DNA from 2 places in the Arthrobacter sp. YD2 genome. Region 1 is predicted to be linked to the other one. Evidence: riboswitches for the same ligand, from Rfam matches in the RefSeq annotation. Region 1 holds a riboswitch; the other holds the start of a gene.
What was found. Region 1 has a riboswitch for cyclic di-AMP ahead of QWJ37_RS14370 (NlpC/P60 family protein). Riboswitches for the same ligand answer to the same signal wherever they lie in the genome.

Region 1 (6,087 bases):
TCCATGCCGCAGGCTGTGCTGCTGCATGTCCGTGGCGCTCACACCCAGGGACGTCGCGTCCGCCCAGGTGTCAACATCGGCCGTACTCATGGGGGAAACCTGCACACCCCTCCATTGCACCCTAGCAAGCAGCCCCTTCATCGACATGTTTGTCAGCTGTCCGGGCGCAGGAACATTCACTGCGGAGAGCAGGTCCGCCGTACGGTAGATCCCTGCAAGTGGCTGCATATATCCCTCGGCGTCCACCGCCAGCAGGCTCTCGGATCCCGTCGCTGAGCACAGCAGTGTCTCTACGGCGGCCGCGATACCGGGCATGTCGCAGGCCAGCACCAGCGTCCATTCGGGCGGATCGGTCATGGCCAGGATGCCGGCCGCCACTGCTGCTGCCGGTCCGCCGAAGGCGGGTTCTTCACGGACCAGCACCGCCTCCGGTGCAGACCGGGCCAGGAGCGGGGCCAGCTCAGGCGGACCGGCGACGTATACCGGCCGCGCGTCGGGCACCGCGGCAAGGGTGGTTTCCAGCAGCGTTTTACCGTCCGCCAGCAATAGTGCCTTGGGCACACCGCCCAGGCGGCTGGAGCGGCCGCCGGCCAGGATAATTGCCGCGTGATCCGGGGGTCCGGGCATCAGGCAGCCGTGTCATTCTGCAGGAAGGGGTCCCATTGCGGGGACGGCCGTTCCAGTTCACGGATCTGCCAGCGGGCGCCGCGGGGCGCCTTGGGCGAAATGCGCAGCTGCCACCCGAGTTGCGCCAGGGTCTTATCCCCTTTGGTGTTGTTGCAGCGCAGGCAGCAGGCTACGAGATTCTCCCAGCTGTCATCTCCGCCGCGGGAGCGGGGCACTACGTGGTCCACCGTCGCCGCAGCCTTGCCGCAATAAGCGCATTCATGGTTATCCCGGCGCAGTACTCCCCGGCGGGTGGCAACAGTGCCCTCGCGGTAGGGAATTTTCACATAACGGTGCAGCAGGATCACGGAGGGCCGGGGAAAAATCTCATTTGGCCCGGCCACGGGTTCACCGCTCTCGGCTACCACGCTTGCCTTTCCGTTGAGGACCAGTACCAGGGCCCGGCGGAAGGTAATCACGGCCAGCGGTTCGTATCCAGCATTCAGAACGAGAGTGCGCATGCACATACCTCTTCATCTGCCGCCCACGAACCGGTGAGTACAAGACACCGTTCCGCAAACGGCACTTCGGATTGTCTATGCAAGAGTATGCCGGGATTCGCAACTTGGCCATTTTCACGCGCAAAACCCCGGCGGACACACCACTCCCCCGCTCCGCTTCCCCGCCCCAGCGACGACGGCGGGGTGCGGGTGTATCAAAGGGCCGGAGGGGTTAGACGGGCCGGGCGGGTTAAAAGGAATGGATTAAAGCCGGAAGGCTCCCCCCGAAGGAGGAGCCTTGCCGTGGTCTTACAGACTGTCTTACAAACTCACGCCCCGCACTCAGGCAGTGCGTTGATGTGCAGGGGTATTAGCCGCCTACGCGGATGTAAACGCCGCCGGAGCCAAGCTCCGCCGGAGCAACCACTGTGCTGTTTCCGTTGAACCCGCCGTGTACTGCCTGTCCGCCGCCTACGTAGACGGCAATGTGGGCCATGCCCATGCCGCCGTCGGCGTAGTAGATCAGGTCTCCGGGCATGGCCTCGGCTGCACTGACCGTCCGTCCAAGGGACAGGTAGCCGGCCGGCCATCCGTGGAAGTTGATGCCTGCGGCAGCCAGCGAATTGGTGGCCAGCATGGTGCAGTCCTGGCTGACGCCAAGCTGGGCGTAAGCTGCGGCCGCGATGGTTGCGCCAACTCCGGAAGGAACTTCCGGTGCCGGTGACGGGGTTGCCGCGGCCGGTGCTGCAGTTGCGGCACCGGTGGTGGCGCCGCCCTGGGCATTGGTGTTGGCCGTGGCGGGAACTACTTCCTGGGCCTGTACGGTCAGCGTGGGCGTCTCGGCAGGCACAGGCTCGGGAGCGGTGATCACACCGTTGATCCCGTCCCGCTCGAAGGAGACCTGAATGGTCTCCGGTACCTGGACGGGCTGGGCCGCGGAAAGGTTCAGGTTGCTGGTGCGGACATCGCGCAGGGTCTCCGCACCGGAGGCATTGGCGGCAACGCCGGTTGTCAGTACCAGCCCCGAGGCCGCGGCAATAACAGCGGCCTGGCGGCCCACTGTTCCTGCGTTGGCGCTCACGGCACCGGCGAGTGCGTTCAGCGTAGTGGTGCGTTCCACCGGCGCCCGGTGGCGGGCGCGCTCAGTTGTCGAGGTCATGATTCTCCGGCTCTCGAAAAACTGGGCTTAGCTGACCCGGACGAAGCTGGCGCCCGGCAGGTCGGAGAGGCTGTGCAGGCCGGTGTTCATACCGTTCAGCCCGCCGCTGATGACCTGGCCGTTGCCGACGTAGATCGCGACGTGGCCACCGGTGATGACCAGATCGCCGGGCTGCGGGCTGCCGACAACTGCGCCGAACTGGAAGAACTGGCCCGGGGCCAGATCGCCGACGGACTTGCCGACGGAGCGCAGTGCGTTTTCAACCATGGCGGTGCAATCCTGGGCAACGCCGATCTGGCCGTAGGCCGAGGCGACCAGGGCCGCGCCGACGTTGCTGGGAGCAGCGGTTTCCGGTGCGGGTGCGGCAGGAGTGGAGGAAGCCGTCATAACGGCGGCACCGGCAGCGGCCGGGGCAGCTGCGGGTGCGGTTGCTGCAGCGGCGGTCTGTGCTGCCTGGGCAGCCTGTGCAGCTGCCTGCTCGGCTGCTGCGGTTGCTGCTGCTTCTTCTGCTGCAACCTGTGCGCGGTACTCGGATCCATCGATGGAACCGGCGGTAGCGGCCAGCTGCAGAGCGAAGGGGGCGTTGGCGGGAGCGGTGACGCTGCCGTCCACGAAGTTCAGGGTGGTGGCCTCAAGAGCCTGGCGGTCCGTATTCACGGAGGAAGCCTGTGCAGGGAGTCCTGCAGCCAGCACGAGGCCGGATGCTGCTACTACGACGGCGGCCTGGCGGCCTACGGTACCGGCGTTGGAGCTGACTGCCTTGGAAAGCGCGGTGATCGGGTTGGTCTGTACGGTGGCAGCGCGACGGCGGCCATGAGCGTGTGATGACACAAGTTTGCCTCTCCCAATGCCTACGAGGTGAGCTGTCGGATTCGGATGGGAGTCACCCGGTTGCCCGGCCTAATGGCCTTTGCAACTTAACCCCAAGGGTTTCTTTCGAAACCCGAAATTGGTTCCCCCGCCTCTGCCATGCGATTCTGCGAACGGACTTCAAACAGTGGCAGAGCTCGGCGATCTGTTCGAAGGTGCCCGATCGTTGGCGAATCAGGCACGAGGACGAGCGTACAGCAACATTTGCTCTATGTCACGTTCCGATCACGAAACGATATTCGTCCGGTTACAACCAGTCCCGCGGGTCGACCACTTCGCCGTTAACTACGACCTCAAAATGCAGGTGGCAGCCGGTGGAAGCGCCAGTGGTTCCGCTTGCGCCCACCAGGTGTCCGCGCTTGATTTCGGTACCCACGGTGACTGCTGCGCTGGACAGGTGGTTGTACGTGGTCTCTACGCCGTTGCCGTGGTCAATCACCACACGGTTGCCCCCGCCATAGGGGTGCCAGCCGGCAAAAACGACCGTGCCGGAGGCAGCGGCGTTTACGGCGGTGCCGCAGGTGGCAGCGAAGTCCTGGCCATTATGCATTTCGCCGGCTTCACCGGTGATGGGGCTGACGCGGTGTCCGAACCCGGAGGTTTCGATGAGGGCGGCGTCCAGCGGAGTGGAGAGTGTGCCCTTGGCCGCGGCGGGAACCACCGTGCTGCCGGCAGCAACCGTAACCGAGGCGAGCTTGGCGTCCGGATCGAAGGCGCTGCTTAAACCTGCCCTGGCGAAGCCGACATTGGCATTCGGGTCAGCCTGTACTGGCGTACTTGTCGCTGCAACCGGTTCCGACTGCACTGCGGGGTCCCCGGCAGCCGCCGTCGTCGGCAGGGCCGCGGTGAGGATCAGGCCCGACGTGGCAGCGGTAATGGCAACCTTCTGGGCGGCTCCCCCAACGGAGATGGTCTTGGTTTCAGCCCGCCGGCGGCCGGAGGACGTTGAGTTGCGCTGACGCGCAGGCGTAACAGGAGCAGACGCACGGCGCCGGCCCGAAGCAGCATGCTTCGACAAGTAATTCCCTCTCTTGGATCGCCTACGAAGTTAGCTGTCGGATTCGAGTAGAGAAACTCGGCCTCCGGTCCGGCGGCGTGCAGGCGGCTGGGCGTGCACGGCTGTCGGCGTCCGGAAGGCTTCACCCCAAGGCAGCTGTGCTGCCGGAAAGTGGGTCCTCCGCCCCTGCCTGAACGGTTGGTACTCCGGTCCGCTGGCAGGGCTCGGCGGACGGACCGGATAACGATGGTGTTTCAACGTCAGGAACTCACTATAGGGTAAACGCCACAAAAGTGACCATTCCGTTACCCGGCGTGGGACACGAAGACGTGCGCCGCAACCTCCGCAGGCAGTTCCAGGGCCCCTTCAATGCCGGGCACACGGACTGAGATATACCCGCCCACTTCTTCCGCGGTGATCCGGGCGCCGGGCCGCAGGCCTGCCTCGTCCAGCTGGGACAGCAGTTCGGGCTCCACCTGGATGGGCTCGGCCAGGCGGACCAGCTTCAGCGGGGCGCCCGGCACAGCTTCAGCGACCATGGAGACCAGGTCATTGACTCCTGAACTGAAGACCTCCGAGGCTACGCCGCCGATCGCTTCCAGGCCCGGGATGGGGTTGCCGTAGGGGGATTCGGTGGGGCGTCCCAGCAGCTCGTAGAGCCGCCGTTCCACCCGTTCACTCATGACATGCTCCCACCGGCAGGCCTCGTCGTGGACGTAGGCCCAGTCAAGGCCGATCACATCGGCCAGCAGGCGTTCGGCCAGCCGGTGCTTCCGCATGACCTCCGTGGCGCGGCGCCGGCCGAGTTCGGTCAGCTCCAGCCTGCGGGTTCCCGCGACCACCACCAGGCCGTCGCGCTCCATCCGCCCAACTGTCTGGGACACGGTGGGGCCTGAGTGGCGCAGCCGTTCGGCAATCCGCGCCCGCAGGGCAACAATGTTTTCCTCTTCCAGTTCCAGGATGGTCCTGAGGTACATCTCAGTGGTGTCAATGAGATCCGTCATGACGGGCCGCTCCTACTAAGGAAGAAAGGAGGACAACATACCGCTGCCCCGGGTGTACGCCAACACGTTAGCCTATTCGCCCGACGCCCCGTAAATTGCCCGGCCTGCAGCACATCCTCCCGTGGCCGGGGTCATAAATCGTCCGGTGGAGGAGGGTGCGGCAGAATGGAATTGCATACGCGCTTTCCCCTGACACGCTTGGAGCGATAACCAATGGGCGATACCGCCGCACTGAAGATTCCCGCCGGACTCCTGCCCCGCGACGGCCGGTTCGGCGCCGGACCGTCCAAGGTCCGCCCGGAACAGATCGAGGCGCTTGCGCAGGCCGGAGGCAGCCTGCTGGGCACCTCCCACCGCCAGGCACCCGTGCGCAACCTTGTAGGCAGCATCCGTAACGGTCTCTCCGACCTGTTCTCGGCGCCCGAGGGTTATGAAGTGGTCCTCGGCGTCGGCGGGTCCACCGCCTTCTGGGACATTGCCTCCTTCGGCCTGGTGGAGAACAAGGCCCAGCACCTCTCCTTCGGTGAGTTCGGTTCCAAGTTCGCCGCCGCCACCAACAAGGCGCCGTTCCTCTCCGCCTCCAGCATCATCAAGGCCGAACCGGGTACCCGGCCGCAGCCCGTGGCCGAGCCCGGCGTAGATGTTTACGCCTGGCCGCAGAACGAGACCTCCACCGGCGTAGCAGCTCCGGTCCAGCGGGTGCAGGGCGCCGACGACGGCTCCCTGGTCCTCATTGACGCCACTTCCGCTGCCGGCGGGCTGGACGTGGACCTGGCCCAGTCCGATGTGTATTACTTCGCGCCGCAGAAGAACTTCGCGTCCGACGGCGGGCTGTGGCTTGGCATGTTCTCCCCCGCCGCGCTGGAGCGTGCGGCGCGGATCAACGCCGGCGACCGTTGGATCCCCGACTTCCTGAACCTGCAGACGGCCATTGATAACTCGCGGCTGAAC
Region 2 (6,087 bases), on a different contig from region 1:
GCCCGCACCGCCCGGCGGTCGGCGTCGGAATCCGAACTGCTGGCTTCGGTCGCGGGCAGCGTGCTGCGGGGTGAGGATGCCCTGGCCGCCCTGGTGGGGCGCACCCGTGAGGCGTTTACCCTGGGCGCGGCGCGGCTGAGGGCGGACGGCATGGACCTGTACGCCGACGGCGACTGGCCGGCAGATCTCCCGCCGGGGGACCCGGCCTTCACCCGGCTGCCGGTGGGGGAACGCGCCTTCCTGGATCTGTGGGGGCGTGAACTGGCGGCGTCGGACCGCCGGCTGCTGGCGGTCATCACCGCCCAGCTGGAAGCGGCACTGGAGCACCGGGAACTGACCGAGACGGCCCGCGGGCTCGGGTCCCTGGCCGAGGCGGACAAGGTACGCACGGCGTTGCTGGCCGCCGTGGGACACGACCTGCGCCGGCCGCTGACGGCGGCCACCGCCGCGGTTACCGGACTGCGGGCCACGGACGTCACCTGGTCCGAGCAGGACCGCAGCGAGCTGCTTGCCACTGCCGAGGAATCACTCGCGTCCCTTTCCACGCTGGTGACCAGCCTGCTGGACGTCAGCCGGCTGCAGGCGGGGGTGGTCGGGGTGAACCTGGAGCCGCTGAATGTTGCCGATGCCGTGCTGCCGGCACTGGAGGAACTGGACCTGGGCCCGGCCGAGGTGGAACTCGGGATTCCTGTGGACGGCCGGAATGTTCTTGCCGATCCGGTGCTGCTGCAGCGGGTGCTGGTCAATCTCCTGGCTAACGCCGTACGGTTCAGCCCGGAGTCGGCCAGAGCCGTGCTGGCCGTGAGCGAGTTTTCCGGACGGGTGGAAATCCGTGTCATAGACTCGGGCCCCGGTGTCCCGGAACCACGGCAACCGGACATCTTCACGCCGTTCCAACGGCTGGGCGACACGGACAATCAAACCGGCCTGGGGCTGGGACTGGCACTGGCGAAGGGATTCACTGAAGGTATGGGCGGCACCTTGGAGGCCGAAGACACACCCGGCGGCGGGCTGACCATGGTCCTTTCGCTGCCTGCCGCGGACCGTGTGTCCGCCGGGGCAGGCGGCCTGCCGGTGGGGGCCCGATGAGGATCCTGCTGGCCGACGACGATACGCAGATACTGCGCGCCCTGCGCATCACGCTCTCCGCGTACGGGTACGAGGTGGTGACCGCCGAGAGCGGCAGTGCAGCCATCCGTAAAACCGTGGATACCCATCCTGACCTGCTGGTCCTGGACCTGGGCATGCCCGGGTTGAGCGGGATGGATGTCATCGAGGCGGTCCGCGGCTGGAGCGCGGTGCCCATCCTGGTGGTATCCGGCCGGATGGATCCTGCGGACAAGGTCCGTGCACTGGACCTCGGCGCTGACGACTATGTGACGAAGCCCTTCTCCACCGAGGAGTTGCTGGCCCGCATCCGTGCCCTGTCCCGCCGGACACCGGCCGCGGCAGGGCCGAGCGAAATATCCTTCGGCTCGGTGCGTGTCGATCTGGCTGCCCGGCGGATTATCCGGCTGCCGGACGGGTCCGACATCCGCCTTACGCCTACTGAATGGCGCCTGCTGGCGGCCCTCCTGGCACACCCGGGCATGTTGGTGACGCGGGATACCCTCCTGCACGACGTCTGGGGGCCGGGCACCACCGATACGGGCTACCTGCGGCTGTACATCGGGCAGCTGCGCCGCAAACTGGAGGTAGACCCCGGGTGTCCCGAGCATCTGCTGACCGAGCACGGCATGGGGTACCGGTTTGTGCCGTAACGGCGCTGGAAACGCAAAAGCGTCCGTCCCCCTTCAGGGAACGGACGCTTTTGCGTAGCTACGGCAGGATTGCCGTGCGCGGACGGGCCGCTAAGCCTTATGCGCGGTAGAACACGGGGCCGGAGCCGACGTTGACGGACTGGACCACGGTCTGGTTGCCGTTCCAGCCGCTGTGGATGGCCTCGCCGTTGCCGATGTAGATGGCAATGTGGGCCAGACCCATGCCGCCGTCGGCGTAGTAGACCATGTCACCGGGCTCCGGAGTGGAGACCTGGGTGCCGTAGGCAGCCAGCTGTGCGGGGGCAAGGTCGCCCACGGAGTGGCCGGCGGCGCGCAGGGCAACCTCAACCAGGACGGTGCAGTCCTGGGCGGCGCCCAGCTGCGAGTACGCCGATGCCAGCATGGTGGCGTTGCTGCCGGTGGCAGCAGCGGCGGCGGGAGCCGGGGCCGGGGTAACCGAAGTGGCCTGGGTGCTGATGATGCCGTTGTCCGCGGCAGCAGGGGCGACCGGTGCGGCGTAGGCCTCGGTGGTGTAGGTGGCGGCAGCGTAATCCAGGGCAGCCGGTGCGGCTGCTGCCTCGCCGGAGACGGTGATAACGTCGCCGGGGTAGATGATCGATGCCATGGACAGGCCGTTCAGGGCGAAGACACTGTCCAGGCTGACGCCGTAGTTGGCGGCAATGGCGCCCAGGGTGTCACCGGACTGAACGGTGTGGGTGGTGCTGGCGGCTGCCGGAGCGGCAACGGGAGCGGCTTCAGCCACGGGGGCTGCGACCGGTGCGGCCGGAGCTGCAGCCTGGGTCGGCGTGTAGTTGTCGTTCGCTACGACGCCTGCGGAGGCCGGTGCGGCCATTCCGAGCATCAGGCCGGATCCGGCGGCTACAACGGCTGCGGTGCTGCCGATGGTCCGTCCGCGGCTGACGGTGGTCTGTGAGATGGTGGACCAAACGCCGGCGGTCTCGGCACGGTGACGTCCACGGTTCTTATTGAATGACATGTTGATTTACCTCTCCCGATACCTGCGAGGTGAGCTGTCGGATGCGGATGGGAGACACCCGGTCATCGGAGTGAATCCGGCGACTTAACCCCAAGGATTCGTGGAACCCGTCATTGGTTCCCCCGCCCCTGCCGTGATGGTGCGTTCTGTGGACCCCGGATAAGCGGCAGAGCTAGGTAACTAGTCCGGGGGAGCCGCGTTCAGAGCGGCATGGAAATAACCGTACAAGATGGTTACGGTTGGATAACCATTTAGTGATCCGGTTCTCTGCAGCGTGTGAGTGGCGCCTCGATGTGCTAGTCACTCCGGCCCCTGCAATGCCATCCAATGCCATGCCGTCACACTGTTCCCGCCGATTTTTCAGGCCTGACTGTTGTCCGGCGCCGGGGGCGCATAACGGATGTTGTATATGGTGCACGTGATGCCAGGGATACACCGCCGTTCCGCAGACAAAAAATGTGAAGTCGCTCTCCCTGGCGGATCTGGGTTGCCGGTGCGCCAGCTCTCCTGCATAAGATACTTAGGCTACCTTTCAACCGAGGGCAGCCTCAACGATGCACAGGAGCAACGCGAGTGTCAGGCAGCAGCCAGAAACTATGGACCAGGGGATTCGTGCTGGCGATTGTCACGAACCTGTTCATTTCCCTCGTTTTTTACCTGCTGATGACCACCATGGCGCTCTACGCGGTGCAGGAGTTCGCCGCGTCGGACAGCGCCGCAGGCTTTGCCTCCGGTTCGTTTGTGATCGGCGCTCTTGCCGCCCGGGTCTTTGCCGGAAAGTTCCTTGATTTCATTGGCCGCCGGCGCATGCTGATCGCCAGCCTCGCAGTTTTCGTAGCCGCTTCGGTGCTCTACATCCCGGCCTCGAACCTGGGCCTGCTGCTGGCAGTGAGGCTGCTCCACGGCGCCGCCTTCGGTGCCGCCAGCACCAGCCTCTCGGCCTCGGTTATGGGGCTTATCCCCGCCCACCGGCGCGGGGAAGGCACCGGATACTTCGGCATCTCCACCACCCTGGCCACCGCCGTCGGGCCGTTCCTGGCCGTGCTGCTGGTGGACTCGGCCAGCTACCGTGCGCTTTTCCTGTTTGCTGCCGCCTGCGCCGCCGTTGCCCTGATTCTTTCCCTGGTGCTGCGGCTGCCCGAGCGCACGCCGGGCCCGGAGGAACTGAAGAACAAGTGGCGCATGCACCTGAGCGACATCCTCGATGTGTCCGTGCTTCCCATTGCCTCGGTAATGTTCATCGCCGGTGCCGCCTACGCGGGCATCCTTTCCTTCCTGAACTCCTACGCCCAGACGGAGGGCATGGTCCTCGGGGCAAGCGTCTTCTTTGTGGTCTATGCCGGGGTGGTGCTGGTATCGCGGCTCTTCGTTGGCCGGATCCAGGACCGCCACGGAGACAACGCCGTGGTCTACCCCACGCTTCTCTCCTTCGCCGCCGGCCTGGCGCTCCTTGCCTACGCCCCCAATGACACTGTCATGGCCGTGGCCGGCGTCTTCGTCGGGTTCGGCTTCGGTGCCCTGATGCCGTGCGCCCAGGCCATCGCAGTGGGCATGGCCGCACCGGCACGGATTGGCCTGGCCACGTCCACGTTCTTCATCTTTATGGACGCCGGAGTGGGTCTGGGCCCGCTCCTGCTGGGAGTACTGCTGCCGCTGAGCGGGTTCCACGGTATGTACTGGGTCCTCGCTGCGGTGCTGCTGGGCAATACGGTGCTGTACTACTTTGTGCACGGCCGCAAGGACCGGCGGCCGGACCATACCGCCTTCGTGGCTCAGGACACGCCCGCCGCCTGACGGGGTACCCTCGTTCCACAAGCGAGGGGAGCAGGCCCATGGCACGCGAGGCGGAAACACTGACGGTTCCCGGTCCGGACGGGGAACGCGAGATACGAATTTCAAGTCCCGGACGGGTGCTCTGGCCCGTCCCGGGGATCACCAAGCTCGATCTGGCGCGCTACATGGCGGACGTGGGTGAAGCCTTTATTCGGGCCAACGGGGACCGGCCGGTCTCCCTTGAGCGTTTCCCCGAAGGAATCGAGGGGGAAGTGTTCTTCTCGAAGAATCCGCCCCGGGGCATGCCGGAGTGGATGCGCGGGGTTACGGTGACCTATCCCAGTGCCCGGTCCCACCCGCAGGTGGTGCTGGATGAGCCGGCGGCCGCGGTCTGGGCGGTGCAGATGAACACAGTGGTATTCCACCCCTGGCCCTCGCGGGCGGAGAATACGGACAATCCCGATCAGCTGCGCATCGATCTGGACCCCCAGCCGGGCACGGACTTCGACGACGCCGTCCCGGCCGCGCTGGAACTGCGCTCCATCCTCGCCGAGGCAGGTCTGGAGGGGTACATCAAGACCTCCGGCAACCGCGGCATCCACCTCTTTGCCCCGATCCGGCCGGAGCATGAGTTCCAGGATGTCCGCCATGCCGTCATTGCCGCAGCGCGGGAGGTGGAACGGCGGATGCCGGAGAAGGTGACCACCGCGTGGTGGAAGGAAGAGCGCGGCCCGCGTGTATTCGTGGATTTCAACCAGGCCAACCGGGACCGGACCATGGCAGGGGCCTACAGCCCCCGCGCCCTCCCGGATGCCCCCGTCTCCTGCCCGATCAGCTGGGAGGAACTCGAACAGGTGCATCCGGGTGACTTCACCATTGCCACCATTCCCGAGCGGCTGCGTACGGTAGGGGATCCGTGGGCCGACATGTATGCACGGCCCGGCTCCATCGACGTGCTGCTGGGCTGGTGGGAGCGGGACCTGGCCAACGGGCTGGGCGAGCTGCCCTTCCCGCCGGACTATCCCAAGATGCCGGGGGAGCCGCCCCGGGTCCAGCCCAGCCGGGCCCGCCGCAAGGACTGACGGACCCGTACCCGGGCCGGGTTTCCTCCCCGGCCAGGTGCCCCCGGCAGACTCCGGCGGCGCCGGAATCCGCTGCGGGCCTGCGCGGGACGGGCTACGCCTTTGCGACCGTAATGGACCACTCCGCCGGACCGGTCTTGGAGAAGTCCGTGACCGGGTAGCCGCTTTCGGCCGCCCAGCGGGGGATGGCGTCCGTGGCCTGGGTGCAGTCGAAGTTGATGACCAGCTCATCGCCCACAGTCATGGTTTTCATGGCCTCCTTGGCTTCAACCAGAGGGAAGGGGCAGACGGATCCGTTGGTTTCCAGGGTTACTTTTGCCACGGTGTGACTCCTTTGTGGTGGGGTTTCGGGTGGATGGATGAATGAAACGGCTGCGGGTGGGGCAGCGGAGGTCATACTCCCGCCGGTACGCGCGCAGCTGCGGGTGCCTGCCGGCGGTTCATGATGGTCAGCTTCGCGGCCAGGCCGGTGCCC

Region 2: it holds a riboswitch for cyclic di-AMP, as region 1 does, so the genes downstream of both, QWJ37_RS09235 (LysM peptidoglycan-binding domain-containing protein) here and QWJ37_RS14370 (NlpC/P60 family protein) in region 1, are expected to answer to the same signal.

The regions. Positions count from the first base shown of each region.
Region 1 covers NZ_JAUHHB010000003.1:728,893-734,979, forward strand. Annotated here, with positions in the region: gene QWJ37_RS14355 (NTP transferase domain-containing protein) at 1-627, opposite strand, end outside; gene QWJ37_RS14360 (HNH endonuclease) at 627-1,127, opposite strand; gene QWJ37_RS14365 (NlpC/P60 family protein) at 1,477-2,265, opposite strand; gene QWJ37_RS14370 (NlpC/P60 family protein) at 2,293-3,096, opposite strand; cyclic di-AMP (ydaO/yuaA leader) riboswitch at 3,100-3,264, opposite strand; gene QWJ37_RS14375 (M23 family metallopeptidase) at 3,383-4,153, opposite strand; cyclic di-AMP (ydaO/yuaA leader) riboswitch at 4,157-4,372, opposite strand; gene QWJ37_RS14380 (metal-dependent transcriptional regulator) at 4,438-5,136, opposite strand; gene serC (phosphoserine transaminase) at 5,350-6,087, shown strand, end outside.
Region 2 covers NZ_JAUHHB010000002.1:568,890-574,976, reverse strand. Annotated here, with positions in the region: gene QWJ37_RS09245 (ATP-binding protein) at 1-1,089, shown strand, start outside; gene QWJ37_RS09240 (response regulator transcription factor) at 1,086-1,760, shown strand; gene QWJ37_RS09235 (LysM peptidoglycan-binding domain-containing protein) at 1,858-2,757, opposite strand; cyclic di-AMP (ydaO/yuaA leader) riboswitch at 2,763-2,909, opposite strand; gene QWJ37_RS09230 (MFS transporter) at 3,331-4,551, shown strand; gene ligD (non-homologous end-joining DNA ligase) at 4,590-5,612, shown strand; gene QWJ37_RS09220 (sulfurtransferase TusA family protein) at 5,707-5,934, opposite strand; gene QWJ37_RS09215 (YeeE/YedE family protein) at 6,006-6,087, opposite strand, start outside.